DNA from 2 places in the Venatoribacter cucullus genome. Region 1 is predicted to be linked to the other one. Evidence: predicted binding sites of a transcription regulator. Region 1 holds the regulator's gene; the other holds the start of a gene.
What was found. The regulator LexA, encoded in region 1, represses DNA repair genes until DNA is damaged. The targets are predictions, from matches to a motif close to TACTGTNTANNTANACAGTA.
Positions count from the first base shown of each region.

Region 2: recN (DNA repair protein RecN) is a predicted target of LexA. The motif match lies at 5,404-5,423, and genes of this name have one in related genera.

Region 1 covers NZ_CP046056.1:1,759,256-1,766,962, forward strand. Annotated here, with positions in the region: gene GJQ55_RS08375 (S-methyl-5'-thioinosine phosphorylase) at 1-392, opposite strand, end outside; gene nagZ (beta-N-acetylhexosaminidase) at 414-1,448, opposite strand; gene GJQ55_RS08385 (L,D-transpeptidase) at 1,433-1,975, opposite strand; gene GJQ55_RS08390 (TetR/AcrR family transcriptional regulator) at 2,014-2,658, opposite strand; gene lexA (transcriptional repressor LexA) at 2,919-3,518, shown strand; gene GJQ55_RS08400 (cell division inhibitor SulA) at 3,548-3,982, shown strand; gene GJQ55_RS08405 (hypothetical protein) at 4,070-4,321, opposite strand; gene GJQ55_RS13385 (DUF6586 family protein) at 4,481-5,038, opposite strand; gene GJQ55_RS08415 (YfaZ family outer membrane protein) at 5,050-5,622, opposite strand; gene htpG (molecular chaperone HtpG) at 5,752-7,653, opposite strand.
Region 2 covers NZ_CP046056.1:640,701-648,407, reverse strand. Annotated here, with positions in the region: gene GJQ55_RS03230 (TetR/AcrR family transcriptional regulator) at 1-497, shown strand, start outside; gene dapB (4-hydroxy-tetrahydrodipicolinate reductase) at 563-1,366, opposite strand; gene dnaJ (molecular chaperone DnaJ) at 1,471-2,595, opposite strand; gene dnaK (molecular chaperone DnaK) at 2,675-4,585, opposite strand; gene grpE (nucleotide exchange factor GrpE) at 4,721-5,290, opposite strand; gene recN (DNA repair protein RecN) at 5,451-7,124, shown strand; gene fur (ferric iron uptake transcriptional regulator) at 7,209-7,616, opposite strand.

The sequences.
Region 1 (7,707 bases):
AAATCAATGTGCTGTAACGGCCGGAATTCACCGTCAAAAAAGGTACTGTCACGGCCCCAGGTGTAATCAATCAGCTGCTGCGGCACCGCAATCACACCCGACTGCATGGCCGGAGTAATACCACCGACGGCGTTCACCGCAATAATGGCATCCACGCCCTGCTGCTGCAGTGCCAGCAGGTTGGCGCGGTAATTCACCTTATGCGGCGGCACCGCGTGTGGGTGACCGTGGCGGGCCAGAAACACCACCTCTTTGCCGGCCCACTGGCCGCTGTGCAAAGGCGACGAGGGTTGGCCGAGCGGGGTTTCCACAACCAGCGCCGGATTCAGCTGCGGGCCTTGCAGCTGGGTTAAACCAGTGCCACCAATAATGGCAATATTCTGGAACGACATAACAATCGGCTTCCTGTTCGTTTATTCCTGCCAGAGGGCCGCCAGACGCTGGCGGATCTGTTGTTGACGAGCCGCATCCACCACGGTGGTGGCCGGCCCCTGCAAATACGCTAATGACAGCGCGGTAAACTCACCCGCCGCGCGTAAGCCACGGGCGGCATCAATTACCTGCTGCGCCGCGACCCGGTCGTTACACACCAGCAAGGCATTGGCGCCGGCGGCGGCGGCGGCCTGCGCCCGGCCGGCATAGTCGCCGGCGCTGGCGGCACCGGCCATGGATAAATCATCGCTGAAAATCACGCCCTCAAACTGCAACTGGCGGCGCAGAATTTCCTGCAGCCAGAGCGCAGAAAAACCCGCCGTATACTGCGCATCAACAGCCGGATAGACCACGTGAGCCGGCATAATACCGGCCAGCAAACCAGACTGAATTAAGGCAGCAAAAGGAGCAATATCGGTTTGCAATTGGGGCCACGGCCGCTCATCCACCGGCAAGGCCAGATGTGAGTCCGCCGCCACCGCCCCATGACCGGGAAAATGCTTGCCCACGGCCGCCATACCGGCCTGCTGCATACCGGCAATAAAAGCCCCGGCCAGGCGGGTAACGGTGGCAGCATCATGGCCGAACGCCCGATCACCGATCACCTGGGACACATCGCGTTCAATATCCAGTACCGGGGCAAAACTCAGATGCACACCACAGGCGCGCACTTCCGCCGCCATCAGCCAACCCAGTTCCTGTGCCAGCTCAAGTGCTTCCGGAGGATTGCGGTGGTAAATCTGCTCCAGCGTCAGCATCGGCGGTAACCGGGTAAAGCCCGTACGAAAACGCTGCACCCGGCCGCCTTCCTGATCGGCACAGAGCAGCAAATCCGGACGCAACTCACGAATGGCCGCCGTCAGCTCCTGCAGTTGCTGCGGTGACTGGTAATTACGGGCAAAGAAAATGAGACCGCTGAGTTCCGGCTGGCGCAAAAACTCATGATCCTCCGGACTCAACTGCAGACCGGCAAGATCGGCGATCACGCCGACGGCGTGGGTCAGAGATTGCGGCATGGAATCCTCGCAAAACTGTGCTCCTGAATCCATACCGGCGTCCCCGGTGGCGCCAGAGCAAACAGCAGTAATAAATCGGCATTGTGCATACGGATACAACCGTGCGAAGCCGGTACGCCCATGGGTTCGGAATCGGGCGTGCCGTGGATATAAATAAAGCGGCGCATGCTATCGACATTACCCAATCGGTTACGGCCGGTTTCCTGGCCTTGCAGCCATAAAATGCGGGTCAGAATCCAATCCCGGTCAGGTTGCTGCTGCGCCAGTTGCGGCGAATATATTTCACCGGTGACACGACGACCACGGAAGACGGCATTCAGCGGCGCACCCGCACCAATCGCGGCACGGATACGGTGCCAGCCACGCGGGGTCTGCTCTGACCCCTGCTGCTCACCCGGGCCGTTCTTCGCCGTGGATACCGGAAAAACATGGCAGACACCAGCACTGGCAATACGCAGCTGCTGATCTGCCAGGGAAATTTCTATCAGGGGAGTGACGCTGGCGCCATCACGGATCATAAAATCCATCTCAATACCGGAAAACGCTCAGTGTATTCCGGTGCGCGTTACTGAGCCTGATGGGGCGCGTTCAAACCGGACGCGAGGAAAGGTATCAATTTATCAATCACTTGCGCAACATCGGCGGCCTTGCCCAGATCATGTTCCGCCATCGCCGTAAGGGAATCGGCACCGGATAAGGTAAAGACCGTGGCGCCCAGCATAAAGTGGATACGCCAGAAACGTTCTTCATCGGATAAATCCGGCGTCGCAGCGGTAATCAGCTGCATAAACACCGTAAATACCGGCGCGTATTCTTTTTGCAGAAAGCGGCGCAGGTGGCCTTGCCCCTGGGTATAGGCCAGACCCAGCAGGCGCATAAAAATACCCAGCCGGCGCGGACTGTCGTGGCCGGCGTGCAGGGCCGTGCGCGACAGCAGCAATAATAACTCTCGCAGTTGTGGCTGCTGCTGGGGCAGCTGCTGGTGAATGGTCAGCAGCTCCTGCTCCAGCTGTTCACAGAAAGGCGCCAGGAAGCGGGCGAACACCGCCTGAATCAGCGATTTTTTTGAACCGAAGTGATAGTTCACTGCCGCCAGATTCACCCCCGCACGGGTGGTGATATTGCGCAATGATGTCTCCGCAAAGCCGCGCTCGGAAAACAGCTCTTCGGCGGCGTTAAGGATGCTTTTTACCGTATCTTTCTGTGCCATGGGGTTCCGGCTCCCGATAACTGCCGGAACCCCGGCAGCGTATAAAAACAAGTGTTTCAAACATACGTTTAAAACATAACAAAGGCAAGCACAGAGCATGCCGGACAAGACCACCGTCACATTACTCAGCAGAAATACGCCGGCTGACCGAGCACAAAGCGCAGACACTTCAGCCTTATGACACAGAAAAGGGTTTACAACCGGCAAAACACTGTATAAATTCACACCTACTGTATAGATCAACAGACTGGATAAGCATCATGATCAAGCTCACCGCCCGTCAGCAGCAGGTTCTGGATTTTATCCGCAAGGCCATTGAAGACACCGGCTTTCCGCCGACCCGCGCCGAAATCGCCACCGAACTGGGGTTCCGTTCCCCCAATGCCGCGGAAGAACACCTGAAAGCCCTGGCCCGTAAAGGCGCTATTGAAATGATGCCGGGCGCTTCCCGCGGCTTACGCATTGTTGAAGCCCAGAATCCCGGCCTGCCGATTGTTGGCCGGGTAGCCGCCGGTGAGCCCATTCTGGCGCAGGAACATATTGAAGATTACTGCACCATTCCGCCGGAGTTTTTCCATCCGCAAGCCGATTACCTGCTGGAAGTGCACGGCGACAGCATGAAAAACATTGGCATTATGAACGGTGATTACATTGCGGTGCATAAAGCCAGCACCGCCCGTAATGGTGAAATTGTGGTCGCCCGGGTGGGTGAAGAAGTAACGGTTAAACGCTACGAAAAACAGCGTACTCAGGTGGTTCTGCATCCTGAAAACGAAGATTACCAACCCATTCAGGTTGATCTGCGCGAACAGGAGTTCGCCATTGAAGGCCTGTATGTCGGCGTTGTCCGTCGCCACTGAAACTGTCAGAAATTTGCCGAGGTATGGTTATGCGTCAGTTATCTTTTACCATGTCTGAACCGGGCCTGGCCCTCAGTTCGGCTCTGCCGGTCACTGCCGACCACGCGGTCAGCGGCAGCCTGACCGAAATGATCGTCGGTGAAAGCAGTGCCATTCAGCCGATGCAATTATTGCCGCTGCTGGCCCAGTGCAATGCCCAGCAACGCTGGCTGATGTGGCTGAGCCCGCAACGCACGCTGAACAAGCAATGGCTGGAAAGTCTGGGGCTGGGTAAGTCGCCGGTGATTCATCTGGATTTATGCGCCGATACTCAGCTGGCGCTGTGCACCAAGGTACTGGCCGCCGCCAACAGCCACCTGATCATTGAATGGCAGGGCGAGCTGACGCGTGAAGAACGCCTGCAGCTGCGCCAGCAAGCCCAGCGCAGTGGCAGCCACGTGGTGCTGATTCAACGCCTGCCCTGAAGGTTCGGTCATAACGCGGCAGCATAAAAAAAGCCCTGTGCGTTTCCACGCCAGGGCTTTTTTATTACAGACACCGTCAGTGACTGTTTAATGCAAACGCTGCTGATACTCCGGCGTATCAAAATCATCACGCTCAACTTCCATACCGGACAACTCGCCCACTTTACGCACACCGGCTTCCAGCATTACCCGGGCAACGTCCAGATGATGCATCTGCAGACTGGCACGGGCGTCGTCGGAAAAATGAATGGATACCAGTGCATCACCGTCCTGATCGTCGGCGCGACGCAGGGCCACATCACCATTGGAAAGTTCTACGATTTCAAAAAAGCGTGCCATAACCGCCTCTCTAAACAGGGCGCGCGACTATATCACAGCAGTGCCCCAATAGCTTGAGGACGCCACAGAACAGTTAGTAATAAAAAGTAATTGAATAGAACAGAAACACGGCAGCCAACCGGCTGCCGTGTTGCAGTGCATCAGTTTTCGTGGCGACATTCAGCTTTCGTGACGATTAGCGCGCTGGGCATCGATCAGCCGTTCCAGCTGCCGGGACCAGCCGGCAACGTCGGTGGCGGGTTCGGCGGCGGTCAGCGGAATCAGATCAATACGCTGCGCCGGTGGCGCGGCAGCATCATCCTCGTCATGGCCGTTATCATGCTCATGGTCGTGATCATGGTGATGATGATGGTCGTCATGACGATGCCGGTGATGGCCTGCTGCGGCCGACGCCGGTGGCAGCATCTGGCGCTCCACCGCCAGCAGTAACTGCGCCAGCCAGCTGAACGGATCGGCCGCCAGCTGCTGCAGCTCGCGCACTTCTCCGGTGACCAATGGCATCTGTTGCAGCAACTGCTCCAGACTGCTGAATGGCTGGCGGTATGACGCCGCCTCGGCCAGTTCGTGCAGGTAACACAACCAGGCATCACGCAGCTGGTACAGCGCACTTTCCTGTAACGCCTGCTGTAATACCAGCTCGCCACACTGCTGTTGCTGCTCCTGCAGCAAACGGCACTGATAGAGTTTCTGATTGGTCTGGCGCAGCCAGTGCGACATGATCGTTAACCTCAGAAATCGATGCTTAAGCCGGCGTGCAGGCCATCACCGAGTTCATAACGGCTGCCGCCGCCATCGAGGCGGATACCGACATAGCGGTAACCCACAAACAAGCGGGCGGTCGGAATCATGCTGTATTGCAGACGCAGATCGGCGTTGATGATGTTATCGGCATCCGAAAACGACAGTACCGAAGGTGCGTAATAACCATAACCGGCCACACTCACATCGCGGTTCGCCGGAAAGGCATAGCGGAAAAAACCACCCACGCCAACACCGCCGGCATCAAACCAGTCGGTATTAATGGCGTGCAGTTTGGCGCCGATACCGATGTACAGATTGCGCTTACCCGGACGCACATCCACCACGTGCACACCGGCTTCCAGCATGTCGCCATCGTCTTCATGATGCAGCCAGGCTAAATTAACATGCATACCGGAATTCGCCTGCGTGGCATCCCAGGCAAAACGGAAATCATCATTCGATAAGCTCAGATCCAGTGAACCACCTGCCTGTACGGCCGGAGCCGCCAACGCCACACCCAAGCCCAGAACTGCCAGTGTTTTTTTGATAACTGCCGTCATGCCTATCCCCAATGGTTGTTTCAGTCACGGGCTTCATGCCCGGTTAAAAATTGCTGTGCATAATAACAGCGCGGCGGCCGGGGTAAAACCAGGGCCGCCGCCAACAGTGCATTACGTCACAGGGTGTCGTTACTGCAGCAAATCCAGCAGCAGTTTATTCAGACGCGCAACATACTGCGCAGGTTCCTTCAGCTGACTGCCTTCCGCCAGCTGCGCCTGCGCGTAAATCAGCGCCGCCAGCTCAGCAAAGCGGTTTTCGTCCTGCTCTTTATCCAGCCGTTCAATCAACGGATGCGCCGGATTAATTTCCAGGGTGGATTCCGGTTCCGGTACCTGCTGGCCAGCCGCTTCCAACAGGCGCCGCATATGGCCACCCATATCGTACTGCCCTACCACCAGACAGGCCGGAGAGTCGGTCAGACGCGACGTCACGCGTACGGTTTTTACTTCGCTTTCCAGCGCTTTTTGCACGCGCTCCACCAGGTCTTTATGGGTTTCGGCCAGCGCCTGTTGCTGTTCTTTTTCAGCGCTGTCGGCCAGATCATCCAGATCCAGTTCACCTTTGGTCACGTCCTGGAACAGCTTGCCATTAAACTCGGTCAGGTGGCCGACCATCCATTCATCCACGCGGTCGGTCAGCAACAATACTTCCACTCCTTTGCTGCGGAAATATTCCAGATGCGGGCTGCTGGCCACGGCGGCGTAATTTTCGCCGGTAATGTAGTAAATCTTTTTCTGCCCTTCACGCATGCGGGCGACATAGTCTTCCAGCCCCACGCTTTGCGCTTCGCCCTCACTTTTAGTCGTGGCAAAACGGAATAACGCAGCGATTTTTTCGCGGTTACTGAAATCTTCAGCCGGGCCTTCTTTCAGCACATCACCAAATTCATTCCAGAAGGTCTGGTATTTTTCCGGTTCGTTCTTCGCCAGTTTTTCCAGGCTATCCAGCACCCGTTTAACCAGTGCACTGCGCAGGCTTTCTACCTGTTTATCCTGCTGCAGAATTTCACGCGATACGTTCAGCGATAAATCGTTGGAATCCAGTACGCCTTTCACGAAACGCAGATACAACGGCAGGAACTGCTCGGCGTCGTCCATGATAAAGACGCGCTGCACGTACAGTTTCAGGCCACGTGTCGCTTCGCGGTTCCAGATATCAAAGGGCGCTTTGGCCGGAATATACAGCAGGCTGGTGTAGTCCAGCTTGCCTTCTACTTTGTTGTGCATCCACAGCAGCGGCTCGTTCCAGTCGTGGGAAACGTGCTTGTAGAATTCTTTGTAATCTTCATCGCTGATATCGGACTTGCTGCGGGTCCACAAGGCTTTGGCCTGGTTCACCGCTTCCGGAATTTTCTTCGCCTCACCGTCCGCATCATCAGTGCTGGTTTCCTGCGGCAGGAAAACCGGCACGGCAATATGGTCAGAATATTTTTTAATTAACGAACGCAGTCGGAAGCTGTCAGCAAATTCCACATCATCTTTCTTCAGATGCAGGGTGATGCGAGTACCGCGCTTGGCTTTCTCAATGCTTTCCAGAGTGAAATCACCTTCACCAGCGGATTCCCAGCGCACCGCAGCGTCCGCCGCTTCACCGGCACGACGGGTTTCTACGGTGACTTTATCGGCGACAATAAAGGCCGAATAAAAACCCACCCCAAACTGGCCGATGAGTTGCGAATCTTTTTTCTGATCGCCGCTTAATTTGCTTAAAAATTCGGCGGTGCCGGACTTGGCAATGGTGCCCAGGTGATTAACCACATCGTCACGGTTCATACCGATACCATTGTCTTCAATGGTCAGGGTGCCGGCGTCTTTATCGAAATCGATGTGCACCGCCAGTTCGCTGTCGCCTTCGTACAGGCCATCATTCTGCAGTGCTTCAAAGCGCAGTTTGTCGCAGGCATCCGAGGCGTTGGAAATCAATTCCCGCAGAAAAATCTCTTTGTTGGAGTACAAAGAGTGAATCATCAGATGCAGCAGTTGTTTGACTTCGGTTTTAAAACCCAGGGTTTCTTTGCTGGCGGCAGTCATGCCCTACTCCTTTACCATCCGGTTGATTAAGCACGCAACGACAGTCAGCGTCGT
Region 2 (7,707 bases), 1.1 Mb from region 1:
AAATTGCCGAAACCGGCGGGGTATCGGTTGCCACCGTCTTCAACTATTTCAATACCCGTGAAGATCTGGTAGATGCGGTACTGGACGAGATTGAAAGCTTCCTGCTGAACCTGGCCGAACAGGTTTACCGTGAACAGGCTGACCCGGTGGCCGCCATCAAGGCGCATCTGGGGGCTTTTCTGCAGGCCTGCGAAGAGCACCCGGCCTACATTAAAGTGTGGCTGGAGTGGAGCGCCTCAGTACGGGATGAAACCTGGCCCAAGTACCTGGCCTTCCAGAATAAATTACTGGATCTGATTGCTGAGCACATTGAAACCGGTATCCGCAGTGGCGCACTGGAAATGGGCTTATCCCCCCGCGAGCGTGCCCGCTGGGCGCTGGGCAATGCACAGATGCTGGTCTCCATGGTATTTGACCCGGATGGCAAACCAAGCGGCATGGAAGAGATGATCAGCCGCGGTTTCGACCATATTCTTGGGGTAAAATCCCGCGCCTGACACGAAATAAAGACATAAAAAAACCGCTCGGATGAGCGGTTTTTTTATGCCTGAACGGCTGGCGTTCAGAAGCCCAGCACATCCTGCATATCGTACAGGCCGGCCGGCTGCTTATTCACCCACAACGCGGCCCGTACCGCACCTTTGGCGAAGGTCATACGGCTTTGCGCTTTATGGGTAATTTCCACCCGCTCACCTTCGGTGGCGAACATGACGGTATGATCACCGACCACATCACCGCCACGAATGGTTTCAAAACCAATCTGCTTCTGCGGGCGCGCGCCGGTGTAGCCTTCACGACCATAGACCGCCACTTCTTTCAGGTCCCAGCCCAAGGTTTCGGCGACCACTTCGCCCATGCGCAACGCCGTACCGGACGGTGCATCGACTTTATGCCGGTGGTGCATTTCCACCACTTCAATATCACTGTCATTGCCCATCACCGAGGCGGCCATGCGCAGCAGATTCAGACAGAGGTTCACGCCAACGGAATAGTTAGGCGCAAAGACAATGCCCATGTCGGCAGCTGCCACTTGCATGGCGGCTTTCTGCTCGTCATTAAGGCCAGTGGTACCGATTACGATCTGCTTACCATGCTGACGGCAGAGTTCAATATTGGCCATGGTGGCCGCCGGGGCGGTGAAATCGATCAGCACATCGAACTGGTCAATAACATCGGCAATGGCGGTGGTGGCGGGTACATTCAGCACCACCCCTAAACCGGCAATGGCACCGGCGTCCACACCGGCCATCGGATCAGCGGGCAGCACCACCGCCGCGCCCAGTTCAGCACCTTCAGCAGCGCGTACCGCTTCAATCAGTACGCGGCCCATACGACCGGCAGCACCGGTAATCGCAATACGAGTCATGACAGGAGTCCAGAAAATTCAGAAAAACGGCGCTAAGAATATAGCGATTTGTCAGGAGATGCGAGGCGCAGCCCGAAGGCTGCGCCGGCAGGGTTTAAAACTGCTCAGATTTCCTCAAAGAATTTCTTCACACCTTCAAACCAGCTTTTCTTCTGCGGTGAATGCTTTTCACCGGTTAACGACGCCTGGAATTTCATCAGCAGTTCTTTCTGCTCGCTGCTCAGGTTCACTGGTGTTTCCACCTGTACCCGGCACAACAGATCGCCAGCCGGACCACCGCGCACCGGGGTTACCCCTTTGCCACGCAGGCGGAACAGCTTGCCGCTTTGGGTTTCCGCCGGAATCTTCAGTTTCACCCGGCCATCCAGGGTCGGCACTTCCAGCTCACCGCCCAGTGCGGCATCAACGATACTGATGGGCACATCGCAATACAGGTTACGGCCATCGCGGTGGAACAGGTTGTGCTCGCGCACACTGACCTGTACGTACAGATCACCGGCCGGGCCTCCCATCGCGCCGGCCTCACCTTCGCCCGCCAGACGAATCCGATCACCAGTATCCACACCCGCCGGGATTTTCACCGACAGCGTTTTGGTTTCTTCTTTCACGCCACGGCCATGACAGCTGCTGCACGGGTCTTCAATAATGGTGCCCTGACCACGACAGCTCGGACAGGTTTGCTGTACAGCAAAGAAGCCCTGCTGCATGCGGATCTGCCCCTGCCCATGACAGGTGGTACAGGTTTTCGGTTTGGTACCCGGTTTGGCACCGGTGCCGTCGCAGGTAGTACAGGCCGTCAGGGTCGGGATGCGGATTTTCTTTTCCACCCCACGTACCGCTTCTTCCAGCGTCAGCTCCATGGTGTAGCGCAGGTCAGAACCGCGCTGCGGACCACCCCGTGAACCACCCCGGCCACCGCCGCCGAAAATATCACCGAACACATCACCGAAAATATCGCTGAAGCTGCCACCGGCACCACCGCCGTAGCCGCCACCCGCCTGCCCATCGACACCGGCATGACCATACTGATCATACATCTGGCGTTTCTGCGCATCGCCCAGCACTTCGTAGGCCTCGGTGGCCTCTTTGAATTTGGCGTCGGCGTCTTTGTCATCCGGATTGCGGTCCGGGTGGTATTTCATCGCCAGTTTGCGGTAGGCCTTTTTCAGCGTGGCCGCATCGGCATCCTTACTGACACCCAGAATTTCGTAATAATCTCGTTTTGACATACTTCACCTGTCGCAATCGATGGAAAGTAAAACGCGGCACCTGGGTGCCGCGTGAAGTAATTACTGCCGTTCGCAGCCCTTACTTGTCTTTTACTTCCTCAAACTCGGCATCCACGACATCGTCATCCTGGTTGTTGCCAGACTGGGCCTCACCACCTGCCTGCTGAGCCTGTGCCTGTTCGCTGTACAGGCGCTGCGCCAGTGAGCTGGAAGCTTCGGTCAGGGCCTTGGTTTTGGCTTCGATTTCGTCTTTATCGGTGCCTTTCAGTACAGCTTCCAGATCGGCAATGGCTTTCTCGATGGCGGTTTTTTCGTCATCGGTCACCTTGTCTTTAGCGTCTTCCAGAGTCTTCTTGGTGGCGTGTACCAGGCCATCGGCAGTATTACGAGCCTGCACCAGTTCTTCAAACTGACGGTCGGCATCGGCGTTGGCCTCAGCGTCACGCACCATTTTCTCGATTTCTTCATCGCTCAAACCGGAAGAGGCCTTGATGACGATGGACTGCTCTTTGCCAGTGGCTTTGTCTTTCGCGCTGACGTTCAGAATACCGTTGGCATCGATGTCAAAGGTGACTTCGATCTGCGGCATACCGCGCGGTGCCGGCGGAATATCGGCCAGGTCAAAACGACCCAGTGACTTGTTCTGCGCCGCCTGCTTACGCTCACCCTGTACCACGTGAATGGTTACGGCTGTCTGGTTGTCATCAGCGGTTGAGAACACCTGCGACTTTTTGGTCGGAATGGTGGTGTTCTTTTCAATCACCGGCGTCGCTACGCCACCCATGGTTTCAATGCCCAAAGTCAGCGGAGTTACGTCCAGCAGCAGTACGTCTTTCACATCACCGGACAGTACCGCACCCTGAACCGCAGCACCCACGGCCACGGCTTCATCCGGGTTAACGTCTTTACGCGGCTCTTTGCCGAAGAAATCCGCCACGCGCTTCTGTACCAGCGGCATACGGGTTTGACCGCCAACCAGAATCACTTCATCCACTTCAGAGATGCTCAGGCCGGAATCTTTCAGCGCAATACGGCACGGCTCCAGTGAACGCTCAACCAGCTCTTCCACCAGTGATTCCAGCTTGGCGCGGGTTACTTTTACGTTCAGGTGCTTCGGACCAGTGGCATCAGCGGTGATATATGGCAGATTCACGTCAGTCTGCTGGCTCGAGGACAGCTCTACTTTGGCTTTTTCCGCCGCTTCTTTCAGACGCTGCAGGGCCAGCGGATCGTTGTGCAGATCGATGCCACTGTCTTTCTTGAATTCAGCCGCTAAATACTCAATTAAGCGCAGGTCAAAGTCTTCACCACCGAGGAAGGTGTCACCATTAGTGGCCAGAACTTCAAACTGTTTTTCGCCGTCGACGTCAGCCACTTCGATAATGGAAATATCGAAGGTACCACCACCCAGGTCATATACCGCGATGGTACGGTCGCCCACTTCTTTATCAATACCGTAGGCCAGCGCAGCAGCAGTCGGCTCGTTAATAATGCGCTTCACTTCCAGACCGGCAATTTTACCGGCATCTTTGGTGGCCTGACGCTGAGAATCGTTGAAGTAAGCCGGTACGGTAATCACCGCCTCGGTGACTTTTTCGCCCAGATAATCTTCGGCGGTTTTCTTCATTTTTTTCAGGATTTCGGCAGAAATCTGCGGCGGTGCGTATTTCTCACCTTTTACTTCAATCCAGGCATCACCGTTATCGGCCTTCACAATTTTGTAAGGCACCATGGAAATATCTTTCTGCACCACATCATCGGTGAACTTACGGCCAATCAGGCGCTTAACCGCAAACAGAGTGTTGTTCGGGTTGGTGACAGCCTGACGCTTGGCAGACTGACCCACCAGCACTTCGTCATCAGTGTAAGCAATGATGGACGGTGTGGTGCGATCGCCTTCAGCGTTTTCAATAACACGGGTTTTATCCCCATCCAGGATAGCCACACAGGAGTTGGTGGTGCCCAGGTCGATACCAATAATTTTACCCATTTGTAAATTCCTCATTCTGGCAGCACAGCTGCATGAACATTAAAACTGGTTATTTGTTAAAAACCGCTTGTTTCGTTGTTGCCTGATATATAAGTCCGGCCCGATCAGTTTCAAGGCCGGTAACACACAAAAAAATCAGGCCTTTTCGTCAATTTTGGCCGCACCCTTGCTGACCACCACCATAGCCGGACGCAACAGACGACCAGCGATGGTGTAACCTTTTTGCATTACCGCCAGTACGGTATTCGGAGCCGCATCCGGCGACTCCACCATGGTCATGGCCTGATGCAGGTCGGGATTAAACGGCTCATTCAGAGGGTCAACGGTTTCGACCCGGAATTTAGCCAGCGCCGACCGCATACCGGTTAAGGTCAGGTCAACACCGTCACGGATGGCTATAGTGGCGTCGTCTTCGGCGGTACAGGCCGCCAGGGCTCGCTCCAGGTTGTCAACTACGGCCAGCATCTCGTTGGCAAATTTCTCCACCCCGAATTTGTGGGCTTTTTCAACGTCGGCTTCAGCACGACGACGCACATTCTGCATTTCCGCCTGCAGGCGCAGCATCTGTTCTTTCAGATCCGCAACTTCCTGCTGCGCCAGTTCCAGAGCGTTATCCTCTGCAGCACCGGCAACCGTCTCTTCAGTTCCGGCAGCAGCGCCATTCTGGGTTTCCAGTTCTTCCTGTACCTTGTGTTCGTCAGACATCGGTTGTTTTCCTCAATAGCAGTCATAAAAGCTGCAACCTATATGGGGCAGCCCGCACAGGATTCAAGGGCTGTTTTTGCGTGGCGGACAACGCCATGCTTGACAGAAGTAGATACTGTATATAAAAACACTGTATATCCATTCAGATACGGAGCACATCATGCTGTCTCATCTGTCCATCCATCAGTTTGCCCTGGTCGACCACCTGGAACTGGAACTGCAACCCGGCATGTCGGTCATTACCGGCGAAACCGGGGCTGGTAAATCCATTCTGCTGGATGCCCTGGGGCTGGCCCTGGGTAACCGTGCCGATGCAGACTGCATCCGCCATGGCGGCGACAAAGCCGAGATTGCCGCCACCTTCAGCAGCAACGAACAGGCACGCCTGTGGCTGCAGCAACGTGATCTGCCCGCCGATGAAGACAGCATTATGTTGCGCCGGGTCATCACCGATGAAGGCCGCTCCCGCGGCTACATCAATGGCCGCCCGGCTTCCGCTACCGACCTGAAAGAACTGGGCCAGCTGCTGGTCGATATCCACTCTCAGCACGCCCATCAGCACCTGCTGCAGAAAGACACCCCGCGCCAGCTGCTGGATGCCTACGCCGGCCTGCAACTGCCGGCCAGCGAAGTGGCGCTGGTATGGTCAGAGTGGCAACAGCTGGAAAAGCGTCTGCACAAACTGCAGGAAGAAAGCAGTGAAACCAAAGCCCAGCGTCAGCTGCTGACCTACCAGGTAGAGGAATTACGGGAAATTGGCCCCGGCGCCACCGAACTGGATGAACTCGAAGCCGAACAGAAGCGCCTGGCCAATGCCGAAAGTATGCTGCTGAACGGCCAGACGGCGCTGACGTCCTGCAGTGGTGATGACAGCGGCGAAAGCGCCGCCGCCCAGCTGGCTTATCAGGCATTACAACGTCTTGACGATATCGATGACCAGCACCCGCTGCTGAACGAAGCGCGCGATTTACTGCGCCAGGCCCATATTCAGCTGGAAGAAGCCAGCCATTCACTGCAGCGCTATCTGGACCAGGTCGATATCAATCCGCATCGCCTGCAACAGGTCGATAACCGCCTCAGCGAACTCTACAGCCTGGCGCGCAAACACCAGATACAACCGCAGCAGCTCCACGCTTACTGGCAAGAGCAGGAACAGGCTCTGGCGGAGCTGAGCCTGAGCGATGAGGATCTGGATGAGCTGGCACAACAATGCCAGCAGCTGGCGGCCGAATACCAACAGCTGGCCACGGTTCTCAGCAGCGCCCGCCAGCAGGCAGCGGCAAAACTGGATCAGGAAGTGGAGTCTCATTTTGAAGCACTGGCACTGGGCCGGGCCCGCTTTACCACCCGGGTAGAAGCCGGCAACGCCGGGCAGGGCAGCCGCCACGGCATCGACCAGATCAGCTTCTTTGTGCAGACCAACCCGGGCATGCCCGGCGGGCCGCTGGCCAAAGTCGCTTCCGGTGGTGAACTGGCGCGCATCAGCCTGGCCATTCAGGTGGTCACGGCAGCAGTCAGCAACACGCCCTGTCTGATCTTTGACGAAGTGGATGTCGGCATCGGCGGCGGCACCGCCGAACGGGTGGGTCGTTTATTGCGCAAGCTGGGCAGTCAGAGCCAGGTACTCTGTGTAACCCACCAGCCGCAGGTCGCGGCGCAGGCACACCAGCATTATCAGGTGAGTAAAATCAGCGGTGATCAGGCCACCCATACACAATTGCGTGAGCTGAACAAAAAACAGCGGGCGGAAGAAGTGGCCCGGATGCTGGGCGGCGTGGATATTACCCGCCAGACTCTGGCACATGCCGAGGAAATGCTGGCACTGGCGCAATAACGACGGGGCTCAATGCTGGCACTGATGGAGCAGCGCCGCTATTGAAAGACCGGCACCGGGGTAAACAACCCGTGCCGGAAAACGTTATTTCTTTTTACGGACGTACAGCACCAGGCTGTGTTCAACCAACTCGAAGCCATGTTCTTCAGCAATCTGGTGCTGCAGGCGTTCGATCTGTTCGTTGGTGAATTCGATAACATTACCGTCTTCCACATCAACCATATGGTCATGATGGTCGCCACGATCCAGCTCAAAAACCGAATGACCGCCGTCAAAGTTATGCCGTGCCACCAGACCAGCACTTTCAAACTGAGTCAGCACGCGATAAACGGTAGCCAGGCCGACATCTTCACCCGCTTCAATCAGCGATTTGTAGACATCTTCTGCACTCAGGTGAGCATCCGGGTTACTTTCCAGAATGCTCAGAATCTTTACCCGCGGCAGGGTGACTTTAAGACCGGCTTTACGCAATTCCACGTTTTGGTCGGACATTGCTTTCCTCGATTATTTCGCAGCTGTTTGAATTATCGGGTATTATCGCCGGTCAAAATTGCAATGCAACTTACCGGAACACGGCGGACAA